DNA from 4 places in the Pseudoalteromonas sp. APC 3893 genome. Region 2 is predicted to be linked to each of the others. Evidence: predicted binding sites of a transcription regulator. Region 2 holds the regulator's gene; each other region holds the start of a gene.

Region 1 (6,050 bases), on a different contig from region 2:
CGAGAGCAAACCATTTGGCAGAAACACCGTACTAAAACGCTACCAGCTTGTTAAAAGTCATGACCGAGTCGGTCGTATGGCTGATACCATAGAGTATTCGAACGTCGTATTTCCTTTATCCCGTTTTGACGATAACTTACTCCTACAGCTTAAAAACACTATTGGTGAGTCAATGGTTATCGAAGATGATTTAGTCATTATAAAGCACTTATATATAGAGCGACGTATGACCCCGCTGAATTTATTTTTAGAATCAGCCACTGACGAAGAAGCGGTAACAGCAATCAATGAATACGGGCAAGCGCTTAAAGAGATGATTGCAGTGAATATTTTCCCTGGTGACATGTTACTTAAAAACTTTGGGGTTAGTAATCATAATCGTATTATTTTTTATGATTATGATGAAGTGCAATACCTGACAGACATGAACTTTCGGACACTGCCTAAAGCACAAAGTTATGATGACTACTTAACTGATGAGCAAAGTTACTCTGTAGCGCCACAAGATGTATTTCCTGAGCAGTTATGTACATTTGTAATGCCAAACCCGCGTTATAAAACTATTTTTATGCAGGCACATCCAGAGCTTTTGGATGTAGGTTACTGGCAGCAGGCTCAAAAGAATATTAAAGATGGTGTAGTGAGCCATATTTATCCATATCCGAACACACAACGTTTTATTCAGCACTGGTAAACGCAAGGACACACAATGAACATCAGCAAGATAGATTTAAATTTACTGGTATATTTAGACACGCTTCTACGTGAATGCAACGTTACCCGTGCAGCAAACCAACTCAGTATCACCCAACCAGCAATGAGTAATGGCCTAAAACGGCTGCGTAATTTATTTAATGATCCTATTTTAGTACGCACCAGTGATGGCATGGTCCCGACAGAGCGCGCTATTGAATTACAGCCAGTGATCCGTGGGATTTTAATGACACTAGAGGAAACCCTCGCACCTAACAGAGAGTTTGAAGCGAGTCAGAGTAAGCGCGTGTTTAGAATTATGGCCAGTGACTATGCAGCCAGCACGCTCGCTCCACGTTTACTAAGTAAATTACATGAAGAAGCCCCAGACACCACCTTAGATATACTCACACCCAGTGATGTCACCTTCCACGATGTTGAAAATGGTAAAGTTGATATGGCCATCAATCGCTTTGAAAACTTACCTCAGTCTTTTCATCATAAGCGCATATGGAAAGACAGCTTTTGCTGCTTAGTAAAAACCGATAACCCAATCATTGAAAATTTCAGCCTTGATAGTTATTTAAAAGCACGCCACATTTGGGTCAGTAAAACCGGTTTTGGCGTCGGTGTAGGTATGGATCCTAAAGATGTGCAAAAGCTTGGCTGGGTTGATGAAGCCCTTGCCCACTTTGGCAAACATAGAAACATTGCCACATTTACCCGTAACTATCACGTTGCAATTCATTTAGCCAAAGAACAAAACTTAGTTGCTACACTGCCGTCAAAGGCTGCCAATATATATGTAGACGATCCTGGTTTAACAATTCTTGAGCCGCCTTTTCCCATCCCACCTTTTGAGTTAGATATGATATGGAGCCCATTGCTCCACCGTGATGCCAGTCATATTTGGCTTAGACAGAAAATAGCTGAAGTGGCAAATGAGTTAAAGTAAAACAATTACATAATAGCTTGTAAAATTTGCGAAGCCAGTGAGTAAGTTAAACTCATTTTTCATATAAGTTATTTTGAATCATGGTGTTAAAAACAAAAACCAAGATGGAACAGGCCTTGCTTGAAGTAAGTGACATTTAAATTCATTTAACTTAAAGAGGTCATTATTATGAATACCCATCAAGGACAAGACGCAAATCATATCACTGACATTATCCAAGTAATGAACAGCGGCATTGAATTTTATGAAAAAGCCCAAGATAAAGTTGAAGACCCTGCAATTGGCGCACTTTTTCAACGTATGATAGATGCCCGTAAAGTAAGTGTAGAAAGCTTACAACCCTATGCTATTAATGAACAAGGTGAACGCGAAGATGGTTCATCGTTTGCTGTTGAAGCACGCCGTGCGTATACATCATTAATTACTAAATTCAGCTCAGACAACGATCAAACTTACGTGAAAGAGCTTGAAGAAGTTGAAGATAAAACGCTAGAAGAAATTAAAGCCGCTATGAAAGAACCCCAGCCTCATGATTGCGAAGCTGCATTATCTAAAGTTTTACTCACAATGCAAAGCTGCCATACTGAGATGAGCCGCATGCAACAAAAGCACTAATATAATTCGGTAAGTCAAAAAAAGGGCCTTACGGCCCTTCAAAAGATAAATAACGTAGGAGAAGTTATTTAGAAACGGTATTCGGCACCTAAATAGTAATAAGCACCATTAAAGCCAAATGGTGCAGAACGACGTGAATATTCAAATACACCTGTTGAACTGACAATTGTATTGCCTGAGGCGTCTACAATTGTGCCAGATCTTGAGTTACCAATGGTGTTTTTGTCTGGGTAGACATCAAATAAGTTATTAGCACCAATATTTAATGATAGATTGTCGGTAACAAAGTAATTTATTTTTACATCTGTCAGAATTTCAGCACCGTACGTTTGGCGGCCGCCATCTTCCACAGTGTATTCACCATAACGGTTCAGTGATAGGTTCACAGTCCAATCTTCTAAACGGTAAAGCGCGCTTAAATTGACCCTATCTTGTGGTTGCCACTCTTCGATAATAGATGTTTCTTGAGCTGAAAAAACATCTTCTACCGGGATGGTTTCAAGGCCACTGCCTGCAGGGGTAAATAAGTCAACCACATCAGTTTCAGTGAAGTTAGCTGCTAAGGTGAAATCTAGCGTGCCACCAAGGCCTTCTGTGTTCCACGTTGCAACAAAATCCACACCTTGCGTTTCGGTATCAGCACCATTTAAGAAAAACTGGCCAGCACCAGCACCTGAACTAACCAGCGCAGCATCAAGCGTTGAAGATAAACCTTTACCTAAACGGTTACTGATCACGATGCGATCATCAATGTCAATTGAGTAATAATCGATAGTGACATTAATGTTATCAGTCACGTTATAAACAATACCTAGGCTGAGATTGTCTGACTTTTCTTCTTTAAGTTTTGGAATACCAATGCTTTGTGCAAGGGTACTGTCATTTCTAAATGTGCCCACTTCTTCTGCGATTAAATCTCCATTAGGGCCCACAACAAACTGCGTACTAATATTATTAAAGTACAATTGCTGCATTGAAGGTGCTCTAAAGCCTGTACTAACCGCACCTCGTAATGAAACATCATCAGTAACTGACCAGTTACCGGCAAGTTTAAAGTTTACCGTGTCACCAAAACCTTTATAGTTATCGTAACGCAATGCACCTGAAATGATCACATCATCAATTACATAAGTTTCAGCATCAACATAGAACGAAATAACATCTCTAGATTCATCTACTGATGATTCTGGCGAAGAACCACCAAAGCCTTGCGTACCACCCGCTGCATTTTCACTGCCGACACCACCACTTAGGCCATCATAAATATTAACACCATTATTGGTGTCGTAATCGCGGTATGCATATTCACTGCCTTCAAGTATTCGGTATTCATCTGTTCGCAGCTCTGCCCCCATGGCGAGTGAAAAATCATCATAATCTTTTGTGTAATCCAAGTTTAGGGTTTGCAAAGAAAGCTCCATGCCATAAGCATAAGCCTCGCGAGGAATAGTTGCGCGAATATCATCTGCACTTAGCCCTTGCTCGTAGCGTAATAAATTAGCATATGAGCCGTTGATAGTATCACTGGTGGTGTAGTCTATGCTGTTTTCACCATAGGTGTATGAAAGGTCGAGGCTTGAATCATTATCAAATTCTTTCTTAAAACCAAAGTTATATGAAATGTCGTCTATCGTGGTGTTTATTTTTGGCAAGAAACCCATCGGGATAACAGCATCACCATCTTGTAATACTGGGTTACCATCTGCATTAGCATTATGACGGAAAAACGCCGCAGACTCATTATCTCGGGTTGAATAAGTGATAAAACCATAAAGCTCACCACCCGCTAACTCGTAACCTGTGTTTACTGTTAAGGCAAACTGTTGTGAGTCAGCGTCACCAATTCTGAACGTATCTCGCGGTGCTGTGAGTTCACGTGGATCTGAAGCAAGTAAAGTACCATCGCTTAGCTCCTCACAACCGTAAAATTGACAAGAACCATGCAGGCCTGCGCGATTAGTCGGCGCACGATCGCGATAATTAATCGTGGTATTTAAATATCCATCATCACCCAGAGCAAAGCCTTTATTAAAGTCAATGTTAACGGTTTCGCCATCACCTTCTGAGTATTGACCATAGTTAATTGCCGCTTTTCCGCCCTCTTCGGCATCTTTAAGTACAATATTGATAACACCTGCAATCGCATCAGAGCCATACTGTGCGGCAGCACCATCACGTAAAACTTCGATACGTTTAATTGATGCTGCAGGAATGGCATTCATGTCTGTTCCGGCAGTACCACGCCCAACGGATGTATTAATATGAATGATACTGGCTTGGTGACGACGCTTACCATTGATAAGTACCAGCGTTTGATCTGGCCCTAAGCCACGTAACGTTGCGGGGCGAAGTGCATCTGTACCGTCACTGATTGATGAGCTAGAAAAGTTAAATGAAGGCGCAATGGCTTGTAACATCCGGCCAACTTCTGTCTGACCCGTATTTTCCAGCGCTTCTGCACTTAAGATATCAACAGGAACAGGTAAATCTTCGACCGAACGCCCTGCTACACGGCTACCAACGATAGCTATTTTTTCTATGTTCTCTTGTGCCGCTTGCTCTTGCGCATTAACGGCTTGGCTGTTTGTTGCCATTAAAAGTGGTATAACGGCTGCACTGACCCCAGAAAGCTTTTTCATGTTGTTATCATTCCTATTGATTTGTTTGAGTTTTACGCTCAGTAAACCATTTTGATCAACAACCGCATCGAGTTCAGTATTTTGCAACATCGTATAAAGTGCATCCAACTGGGTGTAATAACCAAACACTGATTGAGCTTGATATTGCTTTGCCAATTCAAATGAAAAAACCACGGTTTGTTCAGTTTGTTTTGCAAATTCAATCAGTGCTAGGTCTGCTCGTTGCGCTTTAATATCAAATTGCACCATTTGTGATTCAACAGCATTGGCATGCACATTTAGGCTACATACTAAAGGTGCTAATGCTATAAACCCACATAATGGATACGTTTGGTTACTACGCAACTTATACAAACAGTTGAGAACGAATAATCCTCTACATGCCTTTGACTTTTTATTTGTTATTTTTTTACTTTTTGTTTTCAGCATTGCTACTTTTCATGTTTTTAGTCAGAGTTTAACTCACCAACTTAACTATGATCGCCTTGTGTTAGGCTAACAATATGCTCACCTAATCGCTCATGCTCTATTGCTAAATTTGCTTGCAGGCTATCTAATAAACCTATTATATCTCCGGCTTTGAACACCCCTGCGACTTTCAGCGACGCTAGTGAAGGGTCTTTTAACTCAAATCGTGTAGCAGTATAACGACTCACTTCTTGTAATGCTTCACTCAAAGGTTCGCCGTTAAAAATTAACATGCCATGCTGCCATGCTAAATCTCGCTGCACATCATCCATAGATAATTGTTTAATTGGTTTTGTAATGCTTTCTTTAATAAGTGCTTTTTCTCCAGAGATAACAATACTGGCGTTAATTTTCTTCACTTGCTCAGTCTCATTATTAGCCTGTTGCAATCTAACAAAATCATCCGCGTTAACCGCCACACTTGGATCAGTGATCATCACTTTCCCTTCAGTAACCACCAGCTCTAAATCAGATGAGTCGTTACGCTGAACATTAAACACAGTACCCAACGCAGTGAACGATTTGTCACCCGCCATGACGCTAAAAGGCCGTGATGCATCTTTAGCGACATTGAAGCGCCCTTCACCACGACTTAAAATGAGCTGTCTGCGTCCTTGGGTATAAGCCACTTCTAATAAGCTATTAGTGTTTAATTGCACTATGGTGCTATCTGGTAATAC
Region 2 (6,050 bases):
TAGCTCAATACCTAGACGAAAACTTTAATCAGGCCTGTGAGTTGATGTATCAATGCCAAGGCCGAATTATCGTTGTCGGCATGGGCAAGTCTGGCCATATTGGCAATAAAATTGCTGCCACATTAGCAAGCACCGGCACACCGGCTTTTTTTGTTCACCCTGGTGAAGCGAGCCACGGTGATTTAGGTATGATCACCCGTGATGATGTAGTCATGCTGATATCTAATTCTGGCGAAACCAGTGAAGTGCTCAATATAATCCCAGTGATTAAACGCATTGGCGCTAAAATGATCGCAATGACCAGCAATCCAACATCGTCAATGGCAAATTGGGCTGATGCTCATGTATGCATTAAAGTATCTAAAGAAGCCTGCCCTCTTGGTCTTGCGCCAACAGCAAGCACCACAGCAACACTTGCTATGGGAGATGCAATAGCCGTAGCACTACTTGAAACTCGTGGCTTCACAGCCGATGATTTTGCCTTATCGCATCCGGGCGGAAGCTTAGGGAAGCGCCTATTGCTGTGCTTAAAAGATTTAATGCATGATGGCGCCTCAACGCCTATTATTAGAGACACGCAATGCATTAAGGACGCTTTAATAGAAATGTCAGCCAAAGGCCTAGGCATGACAGCAATTGTGGACAACCGTGGCCAACTCAATGGTTTGTTCACTGACGGTGATTTACGTCGTATTTTAGAGCAACGTATCGATATACATAGCACGCTTATCAGTGAAGTCATGACACGCTCATGCACCACGGCAACTGCCGATATGCTTGCCGCCGAAGCACTTAATATTATGGAGCGAAAACGTATTAACGGTCTTATTGTCATTGATGAAAATCGTCACCCCATTGGTGCACTAAATATGCAAGACTTGCTCAAAGCAGGAGTGTTATAAATGCAATTTTCTGACTTATACCAGCCATTGAGCTTAGATGCTCAAACCCGCGCTAAAAAAGTTAAACTGCTGATCTGTGATATTGACGGCGTATTTTCTGATGGTCGAATTTACTTAGGTAACCAAGGCGAAGAATTAAAAGCATTTAATACCAAAGACGGCTTTGGCATTAAAGCGCTTATCAACGGTGGTTTTGAAGTGGCTGTGATCACAGGGCGTCATTCACAGATAGTTCAGCAGCGGATGACTAGCCTAACAGTGCAACATATTTATCAAGGCCAAGAAAATAAGCTACAAGCCTATCAAGAACTTAAAGATAAGCTGAACGTAACCGATGAGCAAATCGCCTATATTGGTGATGATGGCCCAGATCTCCCAGTCATGGAGCAAGTTGGCTTTGCAGTAGCAGTGAACGATGCACACCCGTTAATCAAACGCGTATCGCATTATACCACTATGCTACCGGGTGGGTTTGGCGCTGTACGAGAGCTCACTGATTTATTAATGCTTGAAAACAAAAAATCGCTAACCAGCGAAGGCACCAGCTCATGAATAGTGCGCGTTTAGTTTTAAGCGTATTATTTATTGGCTGTATGGTTTGGCTTTGGTATCCATACTTTAACCAAACAAACACACAACAGCTCGTTGAAGAAGATGTTATTGCCAAGCCAGACTACACAGCAGTGGCATTAAAACAAACAGCCTTTGATGAGCAAGGTAAAATAAGCCACAAAGTTACTGCTGCTAAAATGGAACTATATCAGCAGTTAGGATTCACGTACTTTGAAGAACCTATTTTCACTTTATATAATCAAGAACAAATGTGGCAAATTAATGCAGCAGAAGCCACATTGTATGAAAATAACCAGCTGGTTTTAGAAGGCAATGTGACGGCGAAAAATCTCACAAGCAATGCCATGATAGATCACATTAATGCCGATAACATCCAAGTTGATATTGAACTTCAAACAATGAGTTCAGAGCAACCTGTTGAGTTGGTCGGCCCTAATTTAAAAATTACTGGGCGCGGATTACAAGCCGACTTAAAAGCCGAAGTAATAGAACTAATTAACCATACGCGAACCATATATTATGACCAATAAACTAGCCAACATATTTATCATTCCAAGCTTACTCATTGCATTTTCGAGCCTTGCCCAAGATACAATGCCACCGGCCGATCAGGTCTCAATCAGCGCGGATAAACAACAAGCTCAGCTGAAATCTAATGTCGGTATTTTTGAAAAAAACGTTGAAATTATTCACGGTAACCGCCGTATTAAAGCTGATCGCCTTGAAGTACATAAACGTGAAGACTTAGGCGATAACAAACAGTTACTCGTGGCCACTGGCAAACCTGCATACTTTGAAGAAAAACAAGCCGATGGCACCCTAATGAGCGCCAGTGCTGAGGAAGTTCGTTACGATGTAGCAAAGCGCCTGCTAACTTTAATTGGCAACGCGAAAGTAACCCAAGCAGGGCAAAAAATTAACGCTAAAAGCATCACCTACGATATGGAACAGCAACTAATAAGTGCTGAAAGAGGCGAAAACTCAAATGACCGCGTGCATACAATTTTAGTACCTGTCGATAGCAAAAAATCAAAAGGCCAGCCATGAGTACATTAAAAGCCGAGTTTTTAGCAAAAAGCTACAAGGGCCGCCAAGTTGTAAAAAGTGTTGGCTTAGAAGTTAGTGCTGGGAGTATTGTTGGTCTGCTAGGCCCTAATGGCGCAGGTAAAACCACCACTTTTTATATGATTGTTGGCTTAGTGCCGAGCGATAAAGGTAAAATTAGTATTGATGATAACGATATTACATTATTGCCCATGCACAGCCGTGCTCGCCTGGGTATTGGCTACTTACCACAAGAGTCGTCTATTTTCCGTAAGCTGACCGTTTACCAAAACCTCATGGCGATTTTAGAAACCCGTAAAGAACTAAACAAAACAGCCCGTGAAGAAGCTTTGGATAGCCTACTTGATGAATTTAGCATTCAACACATTCGTGATAGTCAAGGCATGGCATTGTCAGGTGGTGAACGCCGCCGTGTTGAAATTGCGCGTGCTTTAGCCGCAAATCCTAAATTTATTCTGTTAGATGAGCCTTTTGCTGGTGTTGATCCCATTTCAGTGTTAGATATAAAGAAGATTATCGAGCACCTTAAAAACCGTGGCATCGGTGTACTAATAACCGACCATAATGTAAGAGAAACCCTTGATGTTTGTGAAAAAGCCTACATAGTTTCTCATGGGGAGTTAATTGCGTCAGGAACTCCTGAGCATGTACTTGCCAACCAAACAGTTCGCGATGTATATCTGGGTGAGCAATTTAGGCTATAAAGCAACGCTCAGCTAACTATCTGCTAAACTAAATTATGACAACACAATAAAAGGATTGTTAGAGATAAATGAGGCAATCACTCCAGCTGCGCATGGGCCAGCAACTTACAATGACTCCACAACTGCAACAAGCAATTCGCTTATTGCAGTTAAGTACATTGGATCTCCAGCAAGAAATTCAAGAAGCACTCGACAGTAACCCACTGCTTGAAGTCGAAGAGCAAGAGTTTGGTGACGAAACGGCTGGCAAAAATGAACAAAAACAAGATACCGAAGACGTCACAGTAAGTGCTTCTGCCGATGAGACACCAAGCGAATACGAACAAGAAAGCAGTGAAGCACTTAATAAAGACACAGTAAGTGACGATATGGCTATGGATGTGACCTGGGATGAGTACATGAGCGCCGCTCCTGCCAGCTCATCAGGCCCGATGCCTGAAGATGAATCTATTTATCAAGGGGCTTCAACCGAAACCTTGCATGAATATATTATGTGGCAGTTACAGCTAACCCCATTTAGTCCGACCGACGAGGCGATTGCGATTGCCATTGTCGAAGCTATCGACGATTCAGGTATTTTAACCTTAAGCTGTGAAGACATTGCTGAAAGCCTAAATAAAGATAATAACGAAGAAGAAATTGAGCTTGATGAAGTTCAGGCGGTTCTAAAACGTATTCAGTTGTTTGACCCAATTGGTATTGGCGCACGTAGCTTGCAAGAATGTTTATGTATTCAACTAAATCAATTTGACCCCGCAACTCCTTGGATTAGCGAAACAAAAATGATTTTAACTGAACATATCGATTTATTAGCCAGCCGCGACTACCGAACTTTGATGAAAAAGACTAAGCTTAAGGAAGATGAGCTTAAAGAAGTGATGACACTCATCCACAGTCTAAACCCAAAGCCTGCGGATAGCATCGTACGTGAAGAATCTGAATACGTTATTCCAGATGTCTCAGTAAAGAAAATTAAAGGCCGTTGGATTGTTGAGTTAAATCCCGATAGCATGCCTAAAATTAGAGTAAACAGCCAATATGCGGCTATGTCTCGCTCGGTTAAATCGAGTAGCGACAGCCAGTTTATTCGTTCACACTTGCAAGAAGCAAAATGGTTTATAAAAAGTTTAGAAAGCCGTAATGACACATTACTCAAAGTAACCAACTGCATCGTTAAACAGCAGCAGGGATTTTTTGAACATGGTCCCGAAGCAATGCGCCCTATGGTATTAAACGATGTTGCTGAAATGGTCGAGATGCATGAATCAACCATCTCACGGGTTACCACGCAAAAGTACATGCACACCCCAAGAGGAATTTTTGAGTTAAAATATTTTTTCTCAAGTCATGTAAGCACTGAAAACGGTGGGGAATGTTCGTCTACAGCGATCCGTGCATTAATAAAAAAATTAATTAGCGCAGAAAACTCAGCGAAACCATTGAGTGATAGCAAAATTGCAGATATATTGGCAGAGCAAGGTATCAAAGTAGCTAGACGTACAATCGCAAAATATCGCGAGTCACTGGCTATTCCACCGTCAAATCAAAGAAAGAGCTTGATTTAAGGCGTAAAAAAACAAAGAAGGAAAATGCTTATGCAACTGAATTTAACTGGTCGTCACGTAGAAATTACCGATTCACTTAGAGACTATGTACACAATAAGTTTGCAAAGCTTGAAAGGCACTTTGATCATATAAACAACGTGCACGTCATTTTAGACGTAGAAAAGCTAAGCCAAAAAGCAGAAGCCACAATACACCTCAGTGGTGCTGATTTATTTGCTTCAACAGAACACCAAGACATGTACGCTGCGATTGACGCCCTAATAGATAAACTAGATCGTCAAGTTATCAAACACAAAGAGAAGCACGCTCGACACTAATATTATGAAACTAAGTTCACTTACTTGTAAGGACTGCAGTAAAGCTGCGGTCCTTTTTAATAGCAAAAAACGAATTTTAGAATTTATTAGCCAGTTGGCTCATGAACAACTCCCTCACCTTTCAGAACAAGAAATTCTTAACTCGTTACTTAATCGAGAGAAACTAGGAAGCACAGGTATTGGCCGTGGAATTGCTATTCCTCACGGTAGAATAACGGGTGTTGATACACCATTAGCACTGATACTAGTGAGTGAAACGCCCATTAATTTTGATGCGATTGATAATCGTCCTGTTGATATATTTGTGGCACTCGTCGTACCTGATGGTGAGAGTCAACTTCATTTAAAGACCTTGGCCACAATTGCTGATAAACTTAACGATAAAGATTTTTGTAAACAATTACGTAGCGCTAAATCAGACCACGACTTATACCAAGTTATTGTCGAGCAGTCATAAGAAAGTGAAGGAGTCATTACATGGAGTTAATTATCATCAGTGGGCGCTCGGGTTCTGGTAAATCTGTTGCCCTTCGCGTATTAGAAGATCTCGGTTATTATTGTGTTGATAATATTCCTGTGAACTTGCTGCCTTCACTCGTACGAAGCGTTTCTGATAACTATGATAAAACAGCAGTTAGTATTGATGTGCGCAATCTGCCAAAAGAACAAGAAGAGTTTAATGACATTCTTGAGTATTTACCTGGCTTTGCAAACCCAACTTTATTTTATTTAGACAGTGACGACCAAACGCTGATCAAACGCTTTTCTGAAACTCGCCGTTTGCACCCTTTATCGTTAGATTCTCTGCCCCTTGATTTGGCTATCAAACAAGAAAAAGTATTGCTTGATGTATTGATCACTCGTGCTGATTTTATTCTTGATACAACAGAGTTGAGCGTTCACCAATTAGCAGAATCAATTCG
Region 3 (6,050 bases), on a different contig from region 2:
ATTTGTACTGTTACTTGTCGATTAAAAGGAGGGGCTGTTGGTACGCTTAAAGACGGTGACGTTGAACAGCTGCGATCGGGTATTCTGCTATCTAAAGCAAGCGCATTAATTTGCGTTTGCTCATTATTGATTGGCTTTAATTGATCTCTTATGTACGAGATTGCAAGTGTTTGCAACTTTTCTTTGCTATATATTTGCCCATAGACAGGTGAAACTAGGCATAGGCTAGCAAGAAAATAAAAAACACTGTATCTTCGGCTTTTTTTTAACAAACTCATAATGTTTCGACTATGCTTATGGTTGAAAACAGGGTATAAATATTTAGCGTCAATTATTAGACGCTCCCACGATGTAATGTAGCTTTAAATAGAGAAAGCAATAATTGTTCCGTTTTTTTAGCTTTCTTAGGAGATTGAAATGGCAGGCATTTTAGACTCAGTGAACCAGCGTACTCAGTTGGTTGGGCAAAACCGCCTTGAATTATTATTATTCAAATTAAGAGGGCGGCAGCGCTTTGGTATTAATGTGTTTAAAGTGAGAGAAGTACTGCAATGCCCTCCTTTAACGAATATGCCAAAATCAAATGCGTATATACGGGGTGTTGCTCATATACGCGGGCAAACTATTTCTGTTATCGATTTGTCTATGGCCGTTGGTGGTCCTGCTATCGAGAACATTCAAGACAGCTTTATTATTATTGCTGAATATAATCGCTCAGTTCAGGGCTTTTTAGTTGGAGGTGTTGAGCGCATCGTCAACATGAACTGGGAAAAAATCATGCCGCCTCCATCTGGTGCTGGCCGATACTCATATTTAACCGCAGTCACCGAGATTGAAAATGAGTTAGTTGAAATTCTCGATGTAGAAAAAATCTTAAATGAAATTTGCCCAGTAAACACCGAGGTTAGTGCGGAAATTGCAAGTGATGGCGAAATTCAGAAAGACTTGGGAGAGCGTATCGTATTTATAGCTGATGATTCAGCTGTTGCTCGCAATCAAGTGAAACGTGCACTTGAACCTCTCGGCGTACAAACGGAACTTGCAAAAAATGGTAAAGAGGCGCTAATTCGCCTTCGAGAAATCGCAGAGCTTGATTGTAAAAACGATATTACTGAAAGAGTCGGTTTATTGATTTCGGATGTTGAGATGCCTGAAATGGATGGCTACACTTTAACTGCAGAGATAAAAGCAGATCCTAAGCTTGCACCTTTACATGTGATTTTACACACATCTTTAAGTGGTGTGTTTAATCAGGCTATGATTGAAAAAGTAGGCGCAGACGACTTTATCGCAAAATTCAACCCGGATGAATTAGCTACAGCAGTAAAAAAATGGGTTCATTGTGACTAATTTTGATAGGTGGTGTTACGTTGGAAAATAAACATTTACAGCAAGGCGAGTACGATCAATTCCGTACCTTTTTAGAGCAGCAGTGCGGTATTGTGTTAGGCGATAACAAGCTTTATTTAGTAAAGAGTAGACTTGCGCCTTTAATGACTCGTTTCAATGTTGAATCGTTATCACAATTAGTGAGTAAAACACTCAGCCCCCACGAACGGCAACTTCGCGCCGCCGTAGTTGATGCAATGACCACCAACGAAACATTGTGGTTTAGAGATCAATACCCGTTTGAATTATTACAAACTAAGCTATTTCCAGAACATAAAGAACTACGCAGGCCACTAAAAATTTGGTCTGCGGCAAGCTCTTCTGGTCAAGAGCCTTACTCTATTGCTATGTCTGTTGCTGAATTTCAGGCTAAATCCCCTGGTGTTTTAAAAATGGGGGCGCAAATTGTCGGCACTGATATTTCAAATACAATGCTTGATATGTGTAAACATGCAGAATATGACTCGTTAGCACTCGCGCGCGGTTTATCTGCTGAGCGACGGAAAAAGTTTTTCAAAGACAGTGGCAACGGCATGGCCCAAGTGATCGACCCGATTAAAAAATTAACCAGTTTTAGGCACTTGAATTTACTTGACTCTTACGCCTTGATGGGAAAGTTCGATATTATATTTTGTCGTAATGTGTTGATTTACTTTTCACCTGAAGTAAAAGCTAAAATTATTGCGCAATTTGCGCAGGCACTAAACCCTAAAGGATATTTGTTTTTAGGTGCCTCAGAGTCGATGTCGGGACTCAGTACAGAGTTTGATATGGTACGTTGTAATCCAGGTATTATTTATCAAAAGAAATAGTATCCTCAGCTATTTCTAATTAATAAAAATATAAAAACGATGGCCAAAAGCCATCGTTTTTCCTTGTTATTTAATGACTTAACCATCCCTTTTTTGAGGTTTTATATTGGCTCACCTTTTGCATTAATAAGCTTAAGTCAATTTTTTGGAGATGGTTATGGCTATCAGTTTTGATAAAGCTTTTGGGGTTCACCCTCACGCAATGTTGATCCGTTCTCAACGAGCCGAATTATTAGCAACCAATATTGCCAATGCTGATACGCCTGGCTATAAGGCGAAAGATGTTGATTTTGCCTCCGCTTTAAAAGCGGCAAAAAGCCACCAACAGGGCGGCAATAACATGGTAACAACCGATGCTAAACACATTTCTGGTGGTAGCCGTTATGTCGGTAATAGTGAAATGTTTCGCTCGCCAAATCAAACAGATACAGGTGATGGTAACTCAGTGGACATACAGGTGGAACGAAACTTGTATACACAGAACTCATTAGAGTATCAGGCAAGCCTGCAATTTATGAGTAGTAAAATTAAAGGCCTTAAAAAAGCCCTCGGTAGTCAAGGAGCCTAAGCATGAGTTTATATAACGTTTTTGATATTTCAGGTACCGGTATGAGCGCGCAAAATGTGCGTTTGAATACCACGGCCAGTAATATATCTAATGCTAATACTATTAGCTCAAGTCAGGATCAAACCTATCGAGCGCGCCACCCTGTTTTTGCTGCTGAGCTGACAAAGGCATCAGCGTCGCAAAGTAATCAACAGGGGTCGTCTGTAGGCGTTAAAGTACTAGGTATTGTAGAGAGCGATAAGCCACTGCAAATAGAATATAACCCTAATCACCCCAGTGCGGATGAAAATGGGTATATCTACAAACCTAACGTTAATGTTGTAGAAGAAATGGCTAATATGATTTCTGCCTCACGCTCTTATCAAACAAATGTGCAAGTTGCTGATGCAGCGAAGCAAATGCTAAGTAAAACACTGTTGCTCGGGCAGCGGTAATTGAGGAAAAGTTATGAGTAACGATATAACTACAACATCGTCGACTTATTTAGATTCGCTTAAGTGGCAAGAGAACCAAGTATCGACGGAAGAGAAAAGTGATGCGTTAACGCAAGAAGATTTCTTTTCCTTGCTTACACAACAGTTGTCGTTTCAAGACCCTAGCAAACCAGCTGATAACGATCAAATGATTGCACAGATGACTAATTTTACTATGGCTGAAGGGATTTCAAACCTTAACTCAAAATTTGAGTCTTTGGCGGCATCAATGACCTCAAACTCTGCGTTGCAAGCATCTACTTTGGTTGGTAAAAAGGCCTTAGTAGGAGCTGATTCATTAGACCTTAACAGCAGTGGTAAAGCCTCAGGCATAATTGCTATTGAAAGCCCTGTTAAAGATTTAAAGCTTAGTATCACAGATGATTCGGGGCAACTTGTAAGAACTATTAATTTTGATACCCAACCTGCAGGTGGCTTTCGTTTTAACTGGGATGGTAAAAATGAAGCCGGTGAGAGCCTTCCACCAGGTGAATACAGTATAAAAGCTGAAGGCAGCATGGGAGAGGAGTTTACCAGCTTACCAGTTGCTACATATAAAAACATTGAGAGTGTAAGTATTAATGGTGCTAATGGCATTATTATCAACACTAAAGCCGGTGCGATTAAGCTGACTGATGTCGCAGAAATTGCATAACACATTTAAAGTATATTTTCAGCCGAAGGCTAAATATTAACAATTTAGAGGTCACTTATGAGCTTCAATATTGCGTTAACAGGCATCGCTGCCGCACAAAAAGATTTAGATGTTACTGCTAATAACATCGCTAATGTAAATACAACGGGATTTAAAGAGTCACGAGCTGAATTTGCAGATGTATATTCATCTTCCGTTTTTACCTCGGGTAAAACCAAAAATGGTGATGGGGTGCAAACAACGTCTGTATCTCAACAGTTTCATCAAGGTTCAACACTAGGTACGCAAAATTCACTCGATCTAGCTATCGGGGGAGAAGGTTATTTTGCTCTTAGTTCAGAGTTGGGCTCGCAAGATCAAACATTTACTCGTGCAGGGGCGTTTAAATTAAATAAAGATAATTTTATTGTTGATTCGCAAGGTAACTTTTTACAAGGGTTCCCTGTTGATGCATCAAGCGGAGACGCGACTTCAGTGAGTTTGAGCACATCTAGTGCGATTCAAATTCCTGATTCTTCGGGGGCTCCGCGCGCTACAACAAATGTGTATTCATCTTTTAGGTTAGATTCAACTAAAGCAGCACCGTCAATTACACCATTTGATCCAGGCCAATCTGGCTCATTTACTCATTCTACCTCAACGAATGTTTATGATTCGTTAGGTGAATCGCATACTATGCAATTGTACTTTGTGAAAACAGATGCGGCTGTTACAGGAAATGCTAACGAATGGGAAGTTTATTCGACATTAGACGGTCAAGTTGTCAATCCAGATGGCACCCCGCAAGGTGCTACAGGGCCATTTACTCCTATTTCAACATTTCAGTTTGATGCAAACGGGTTACCACTCAATACTAACGGTAATCCTAATGCGGCAAGTACATTTGATTCAGTGGTCTTCGATGGTACTAACCTGACTGGGATTTTAAGTAACGGTGCTAGTTTCCCTAATAATGTAACGATCAATTGGCGTGATGAAGCGGGCACTTCTTCAAAAATACCTACGCAGCACGCAGGTTCTTTTGAAAATAAAGTATTAGACCAAGATGGCGCAGCAGTGGGCCGGTTGGCAAATATTGATATTGGTGTTGATGGAAAAATAGTTGCTTCTTATAGTAATGGTGATTCTAATTATTTAGGGCAAGTTGCGTTAACTCGTTTTTCAAATTCACAGGGCTTACAACAAGTGGGTAATACATCATGGAAGAAAAGCTTAACCTCTGGTGAGCCGATAGCTGGGGAAGCTAATTCGGGCGCGTTTGGTAAAATTAGCTCATCGGCGCTTGAGCAATCAAATGTGAACTTAACTAATGAGCTGGTCGATTTGATTAGTGCGCAGCGTAACTTCCAGGCTAATTCGCGAGCGCTTGAGGTGAACTCAACAATTCAGCAAAGCATCCTGCAAATTCGTTAATAGCGAATATTATACTAATCCGACACCAAGGCTGCCAATTCGGGCAGCCTTTTTTATTTCTTATCAGTGTATTTTTACTGTCAAATTATTGTGGCACTTATTTTGCATTTATCTCTAATATAGATTTTTTAACGTGAGTCGATGTTATGGATAAGATGGTTTACATTGCAGCGTCAGGGGCTAAGCAAAGTATGCGGGGCCTTGCGCTCAAAGCAAATAACTTAGCCAATGCTAACACCACTGGCTTTAAAGCTGATTTTGCACAAGCAAGGTCTATGCAAGCATTTGGTGAAGGCTTACCTACGCGCGTCTTTTCCATGCAAGAGCGTCCAGGTTCAAATATGACCTCCGGGGGCATTGTTGAAACCGGCCGTGATTTAGATATTGCGATGAGCGATAAAGGTTGGCTAACCGTTCAAGATGCCCAAGGTAATGAAGCTTATACAAAAACAGGTACTTTAAATATTACCCCCGATGGTGCGTTAATTACCAGTCATGGTCGTCAAGTTGTTGGCGCGGGTGGGCCTATTATTTTACCTCTACCGATTGAAAAAGTGGAGTTTAGTGAAGACGGATCAATTCAAGTACGCCCCCAAGGGGCGCCGGCTAACTTTTTAGAAGTGGTTGATCGTTTAAAGGTTATCGAAGCGGATAACACTCAGCTTGAAAAAGGCAACGACGGCTTGTTTCGTCCTAAAGCCGATAAACTAGAAGATGATTTATGTGGCTTTTGTGATATC
Region 4 (6,050 bases), on a different contig from region 2:
ATCGAGTTGTTGATGTGCTTTGATTAATAATGTGTCGACTTTCTGCATTTTCATCATGCCATTAACATGAGCATGCTCATGAATTTCTACACGCCCTAAACCATCAATAGCGGCTTTTGTTAGCGTTACATCAGCATTACCATGATTAACAATACTTAGGTAACCTACTGTCGATTTGCTCGCTGGCAAGAAAACTCTTACCTGCGCATTGTTTACAATGATCTCACTATCCTCATCATGGTGATGATCTGCGTGTGCTTTTACCATTGACGGAAGAAATAGGCTCATAACTAAAAGAGCCGATGAAAGTAATGTGATTAGTGGCTTAAATGTCATCTCTATCCTTGTTATAAAAAATCATTTTATTGGCTAAATTTAGCATAATTGTGAAAAAATAGTCAGTAAAATTAGCAACGCCTCCACGGTTAATCAAATTTAGCTGTTTTTTTATTATCTAAAATTAACCAACATAAGCAGGCAATGAGTAATAAAGGCCAAGCTATCATTATAGAGCCAAACAATAATGCTAAGACCACGCCCATCCCAACAATAATACCTGCCCCTAATAATCCCGCACTTACCAGAGCTATCACAGCAATAACAGCTACAACAGCAAGCAACGCACCAAATAGCTCAATACCTACCCAGCTTAAATCAGCAATAATAAGCGGTAGTTGCCATGAATCAAACTGCACCGCCTGAAATGGGCTATATATTATAAATACGATTATTAATACGCAAATTGCAATTATTTTCATGACTCCCCCACTACGCCTTAGTATCTAAGCAAAAATGTGCAGCCAAATAACCGCCACCAATAAATAATGGAAATTGAATAAAAAGCAGAATAGTCACTAATCGCGTCGCCCAGATAGGAAAGTCAAAACGACGTGCAAAACCACTACACACACCCGAAAGTTTTTTATTCACCGCGTCTTTGTACCAATTCTTTTCATTGTTATAAGTATTCATCATATTATCTCCTAAGCTGTTTGCTTCATTTTTACTTTTAATGCTGCAAATTCTTGCTCTAATGCTTCATCTTTAACTAGCGCATCAATTTGCTCTGCTGTGCTACTTTGCGTTTTAGTCATATCATAAGCATCAACTTGTGACTCTATTGACTCAACACGGCGCTCAATAACATCAAAGCGGGATAACGCATCTGCTATTTTTTCACTATTTAATTGATGATTAACACGCATTCTGGCATCAAGTAGGTTATGAACTTTTTGCAAGCTTGCCTGCTTTGCTTTTGCCTCAGTCAATTTACTTTGTAAACGCTGGGCATCGTCTTGAAGTTTCTTCAGTGAATCGGCTAATTTAACAAGCTCTGGCTCAATAGCTGCAAGCTCATCGCTTACATGTTGTTTTTCTTTTAATGCAGCAGTTGCGAGGTCATCCCTTCCTTTTGCCACAGCTAGCTCTGCTTTAGTTTGCCAGCTATCAATGCTAACTTGCTTTTGTGCTTGTTCACGCTTTAATGCCTTTTCTTCACATAGAATGACTGCAGCTGTTGAGCGACACTCATCAAGTGCTTGCTGCATTTGTTGAATAAGTAAGTTTAATAATTTTTCTGGATCTTCAGCTTTATCTAATGCCGAAACTAAGTTTGCTTGAATAAGATCTGTTACGCGGTTAATTATGCCCATGATTATCTCCTGTTGATGATGGGTGATTACAACAAGTAGATTCCAAGACTTATGCCAAGTTAGTTAATTAAAAAACTTCACATTAAAAATCAATAAATTAAACTTAATGGACAATAAAGAAAGATGACTTGGAGCTGAATATAGATGTGTCAAATTGACTAAAAAACTAACTTTTTGACTAATATTTAAGATCAAAAAAGCTGCATTAAGCAGCTTTTATACTCGAATGATAACGCCAATTAACCTGCTTACTAATTAATTACTCCGGAACGAAACTTAATGCTTTGTCCATTACTGACAAGTCAGCTTGTTTACCATGCCCATTTTCAGACAAATGACGGCGAAAGCCTCTCGCTCCCGGCTGGCCTTGAAATATACCTAACATGTGTCGTGCAATATGCCAAAAATTTGCCCCTTGCTGCATCTCTGCCTCAATATAGCCATACATTGAACGCACTACATCATGGCGAGATAAAGTGAAAGGGTGTGCATTATAGATGGCTTCATCTACTTCACTTAAAATAAATGGATTACTATAAGCCTCTCGGCCAATCATTATTCCGTCTACATATTCAAGGTGCTTTTGGCTATCAGCAATTGTTTTGACGCCGCCATTTAAGCTTAAGTGCAACTGAGGGTAATCTTTTTTAAGTTGGTAAACACGCGGATAGTCAAGGGGTGGAACTTCGCGATTTTCTTTAGGGCTTAAGCCATTTAACCACGCTTTACGAGCATGAATAATAAAATCATCACAGCCAACTTTGTGACTGGCTTCAATCAACTCACATAAAAACTCATATGAATCTTGCTCATCTATACCTATGCGGGTTTTAACCGTTACTGGTATATTCACTTCGGCCTTCATTGCTGCAACACAATCAGCGACAAGTTGCGGCTCGCCCATTAAACAGGCTCCAAACCGCCCGTTTTGAACACGGTCAGACGGACAGCCAACATTCAGATTGACTTCATCATAACCACGTTCTGCTGCCAACTTAGCGCATTTAGCAAGTGCTTGGGGATCAGAACCTCCCAATTGCAAAGCAACCGGATTTTCATGCTGATTAAAATGAAGGTAATCACCACGACCAAACAAAATTGCGCCCGTAGTAACCATCTCAGTATAAAGCACTGTGTGCTTTGTCATTTTACGATGAAAAGTACGGCAGTGGCGATCTGTCCAATCAAGCATGGGGGCAACAGAAAAGCGTCTATTCAAAGTAAAATCCTTAGGCAGCAAAACAACATTAAAAGCGCTGCATTTTACACAAATAGCGCTAGCGCTTCAATGATAAGCTCTTCGTAAATAAGGGGAAGCTTAAGTAACTGTTTATCTGTTTTCTTTTACTAGGTTTTCGTAGTTAATACCAGCTAGTTCAACGTCCATGAAATCGAGCTCATTAAAATTATCAAACTACGACCTAGATAAAATTAACCCCATACTCCGACTAATTATACTTGTTCCACTATCTCTTATTAATTTATGAACATGAGTCGCTAACCGCAATAAAAACAGGGACCGTGCCTATTGGATCAATAACAGAAAAAAAGATAAATATCGCTAAAAATTAATTCAGAGCTAGACTTCCTAAAATAAAACTGTCTAATAAAAACGCTGCAACTACAACACAATATGTTAGTATATCATGGTAGCGTAAGGATAAGAGCAGATGAATATAGAATCACTCGTTAGTAAAGCAAAACAAGTGTGTGACAATCGTGGCGCACGATTCACACCAATCCGTGAAAAAGTATTTCGCCTTCTAGCAAGTGCGCAAGGTGGTGTTGGTGCCTATGATTTATTAGAGCAATTAAAACTCACTGAATCTGGGGCAAAACCAGCGACTATTTACCGAGCTCTTGATTTTTTAGCCGAGCTGGGTTTTATTCACAAAATAGAAAGTACAAATGCATTTATGTTGTGCCATCATTTTGATCATATTCATCCGGTGCAACTTTTAATCTGTGATAGTTGTGGCTTTGTTAAAGAGCTTCATTCCACTGTTATATCACATGAGCTAAATAGCTTAGCCGGTGAAAGTGGCTTTGTTGTTTCAGGGCAAACTATTGAAGCACATGGTAGATGTGCGTCTTGTATTGAATAGTTTTGTGCAGCGGTAAAAATAGCCGCTACACTTAAATGTATAATAACAGTGTAACTGTAAACCTTAAGGGATAATTTAAATATGAATGTAGAGTTCATCAATCCTTTTCTAGCATCATTATTAAATGTATTGAGCACCATGGCGCAAACAGAATTAAAGCCTGGCAAGCCTAGAATTAAAAAAGATGAAATTGCCTGTGGTGATGTTTCAGGCCTAATAGGTATGGTTGGCCCACAAACCAGAGGCTCATTCTCGATTACTTTTGACGAAAGTTTAGCGCTTACGATTATGGAGCGAATGCTGGGTGAGCGTCCTGACTCTGTCAACGAAGAAGTCACAGATATGGTTGGTGAAATAACCAATATGGTAACAGGTGGCGCAAAAAACCTACTTGGTGAAAAAGGCTATGACTTTGATATGGCAACACCTATTGTAGTCTCAGGTTCTGAGCATACTATTACCCACAAAAGTGAAGGTGCCAAAATATTAATCCCTTTCACTTCAGACTCAGGTAATGCAAATATCGAAGTTAGCTTTGATAAACTATGAGCTGGCTACAAAAAAGCATTAATTTGAAACCTCGCTCGCGAGGTTTTCATATTATTGACGAAGACATCACATCACAACTTCCCGAATTAGCCAATTATAAAATCGGTTTACTCCATCTTTTTATACAGCACACCTCTGCAAGTTTAACAATCAACGAAAATGCAGATCCCACCGTACGTATGGATATGGAAAGCCACTTCAATAAATTCGTACCTGAATGTCAATCTTACTATCGCCACGATTATGAGGGAGATGACGATATGCCAGCCCATATTAAGGCAAGCACCTTAGGCTGTGAATTATCGATCCCTATTAGCAATGGACACCTACAGCTCGGTACATGGCAAGGTATTTACCTAGGTGAACATAGAGATCACGGCGCAAGCAGACGCATCATTGCTACTTTGCAAGGGCAACTGCGATAGTATTTAAAACATGCGAGCACTAGAGTAAAAAGCAATAAAGTTGAGTAATATAGATTAAAATTTAAACCTTCACACTTCCCCCCTTACTTTGCATATACAATCAGGTAAAGTTTTTACTTTTATTATGCAAGAAAGCTCCAGAGCAGCGTATTATTGACCAATAATGATTGAAGCGTCCAAAAACTATAATAAAAGCCTAATATAAGTAATAATCAGTTATAGACGCTTCTCAAATTGAAGGAACAGTGGCATGCTCGATTTTTGGTACAAAAAACTACCAAAACACCCAAAAGATCATAAAGACTTTTGGCGCACAAAGTTAATAGCTCACACTTTGTTATTGGCAAGCTGCTACTTTGTAATTTTAACTTTGCTGAATATCTTCTACTTTGCAAGTTACGATATTGCTTTATTTGATACTGTTGGCCTTTGTATTACATTAGCTGTTTATTCATGGTTTACTAAAACAGCTGATGTAAATATGGCTGCTTGGGCCGTGGCTATAATCATCGTTAGCTTAATTATGCTGTTTGTTATTTCTGCTGGCGGGCGGGCGCACACTTTATTTTGGGCTACTTTAATCCCTCCTTTAACATTCTTTTTAGTAGGAAGAACTTGGGGCAGTGTTCTCAGTGGCATTGCTTTTTGTATTTGTGCTTATCTCACCTACAAACAGCAACAACAAGTCATTACCATAGGACTAGGCTCTTTATTTAATGTGATTGAAGTGAGTATTGCACATATTATAGTTTTTAGGTTTTACGAAAAAACTCGCTTTTCAGCTTACCAACATCTACAAGCTCGTAATATTGAAATTCAACATTTAGCCGAAACCGATAAGCTGACAGGGCTGTATAATCGACAAAAGTTTGATCAAACTTTATCGCTGTTATTAGCTGATAATAAAGACGCTACAACATCTAATAGCTTACTAATTTGTGATATCGATCACTTTAAAAATATAAATGATACATATGGCCATCTAGCCGGAGATAATATTTTGAGTACGTTTGCCACTGTGCTCAAACACAAAATGCCAACCAATTCGTTAATTGCACGGTGGGGAGGAGAAGAGTTTACCATTATTTTACCCAACACAACTCTAACTGATGCTGCAGAACTAGCTCATGAACTGAAACAATATATTAGTGAGCAAAAATTTGAAGATTCATTTTTCACTATAAGTATAGGTTTAACAGAGTTACACTGTGATGATACTGTAAAAAGCTCTCTAGAAAGAGCTGACAGCGCACTCTTTACAGCTAAAAGCAATGGCCGTAACACCGTTTATTATAGTGATAACAATTTTAAAATTGTGG

The links. The regulator sigma-54, encoded in region 2, starts transcription at its own class of promoters, with help from an activator protein. The targets are predictions, from matches to a motif close to GTTGGCACGNNNNTNGNNT.
Region 1: the regulator sigma-54 is predicted to act here: its motif matches at 1,752-1,770, upstream of QMA12_RS04465 (PA2169 family four-helix-bundle protein).
Region 3: the regulator sigma-54 is predicted to act here: its motif matches at 2,307-2,325, upstream of flgB (flagellar basal body rod protein FlgB).
Region 4: the regulator sigma-54 is predicted to act here: its motif matches at 1,693-1,711, upstream of QMA12_RS14390 (PspA/IM30 family protein).

What each region holds. Positions count from the first base shown of each region.
Region 1 is NZ_JASDCD010000002.1:78,924-84,973, reverse strand. It holds gene aceK (bifunctional isocitrate dehydrogenase kinase/phosphatase) at 1-694, shown strand, start outside; gene QMA12_RS04470 (LysR family transcriptional regulator) at 710-1,648, shown strand; gene QMA12_RS04465 (PA2169 family four-helix-bundle protein) at 1,817-2,263, shown strand; gene QMA12_RS04460 (TonB-dependent receptor) at 2,332-5,247, opposite strand; gene QMA12_RS04455 (FecR domain-containing protein) at 5,373-6,050, opposite strand, start outside.
Region 2 is NZ_JASDCD010000011.1:134,194-140,243, reverse strand. It holds gene QMA12_RS13695 (KpsF/GutQ family sugar-phosphate isomerase) at 1-902, shown strand, start outside; gene kdsC (3-deoxy-manno-octulosonate-8-phosphatase KdsC) at 903-1,454, shown strand; gene lptC (LPS export ABC transporter periplasmic protein LptC) at 1,451-2,005, shown strand; gene lptA (lipopolysaccharide transport periplasmic protein LptA) at 1,995-2,522, shown strand; gene lptB (LPS export ABC transporter ATP-binding protein) at 2,519-3,244, shown strand; gene QMA12_RS13670 (RNA polymerase factor sigma-54) at 3,313-4,809, shown strand; gene hpf (ribosome hibernation promoting factor) at 4,840-5,127, shown strand; gene ptsN (PTS IIA-like nitrogen regulatory protein PtsN) at 5,132-5,584, shown strand; gene rapZ (RNase adapter RapZ) at 5,605-6,050, shown strand, end outside.
Region 3 is NZ_JASDCD010000003.1:282,725-288,774, reverse strand. It holds gene flgA (flagellar basal body P-ring formation chaperone FlgA) at 1-278, opposite strand, end outside; gene QMA12_RS07375 (chemotaxis protein) at 418-1,350, shown strand; gene QMA12_RS07370 (protein-glutamate O-methyltransferase CheR) at 1,371-2,201, shown strand; gene flgB (flagellar basal body rod protein FlgB) at 2,359-2,769, shown strand; gene flgC (flagellar basal body rod protein FlgC) at 2,772-3,203, shown strand; gene QMA12_RS07355 (flagellar hook assembly protein FlgD) at 3,217-3,897, shown strand; gene flgE (flagellar hook protein FlgE) at 3,955-5,310, shown strand; gene QMA12_RS07345 (flagellar basal body rod protein FlgF) at 5,457-6,050, shown strand, end outside.
Region 4 is NZ_JASDCD010000013.1:4,836-10,885, reverse strand. It holds gene QMA12_RS14405 (copper chaperone PCu(A)C) at 1-336, opposite strand, end outside; gene QMA12_RS14400 (hypothetical protein) at 426-758, opposite strand; gene QMA12_RS14395 (PspC domain-containing protein) at 769-972, opposite strand; gene QMA12_RS14390 (PspA/IM30 family protein) at 984-1,652, opposite strand; gene dusA (tRNA dihydrouridine(20/20a) synthase DusA) at 1,912-2,844, opposite strand; partial or broken gene QMA12_RS22225 (MarC family protein) at 3,076-3,168, opposite strand; gene QMA12_RS14380 (transcriptional repressor) at 3,323-3,757, shown strand; gene QMA12_RS14375 (chemotaxis protein CheX) at 3,839-4,306, shown strand; gene QMA12_RS14370 (secondary thiamine-phosphate synthase enzyme YjbQ) at 4,303-4,731, shown strand; gene QMA12_RS14365 (GGDEF domain-containing protein) at 4,982-6,050, shown strand, end outside.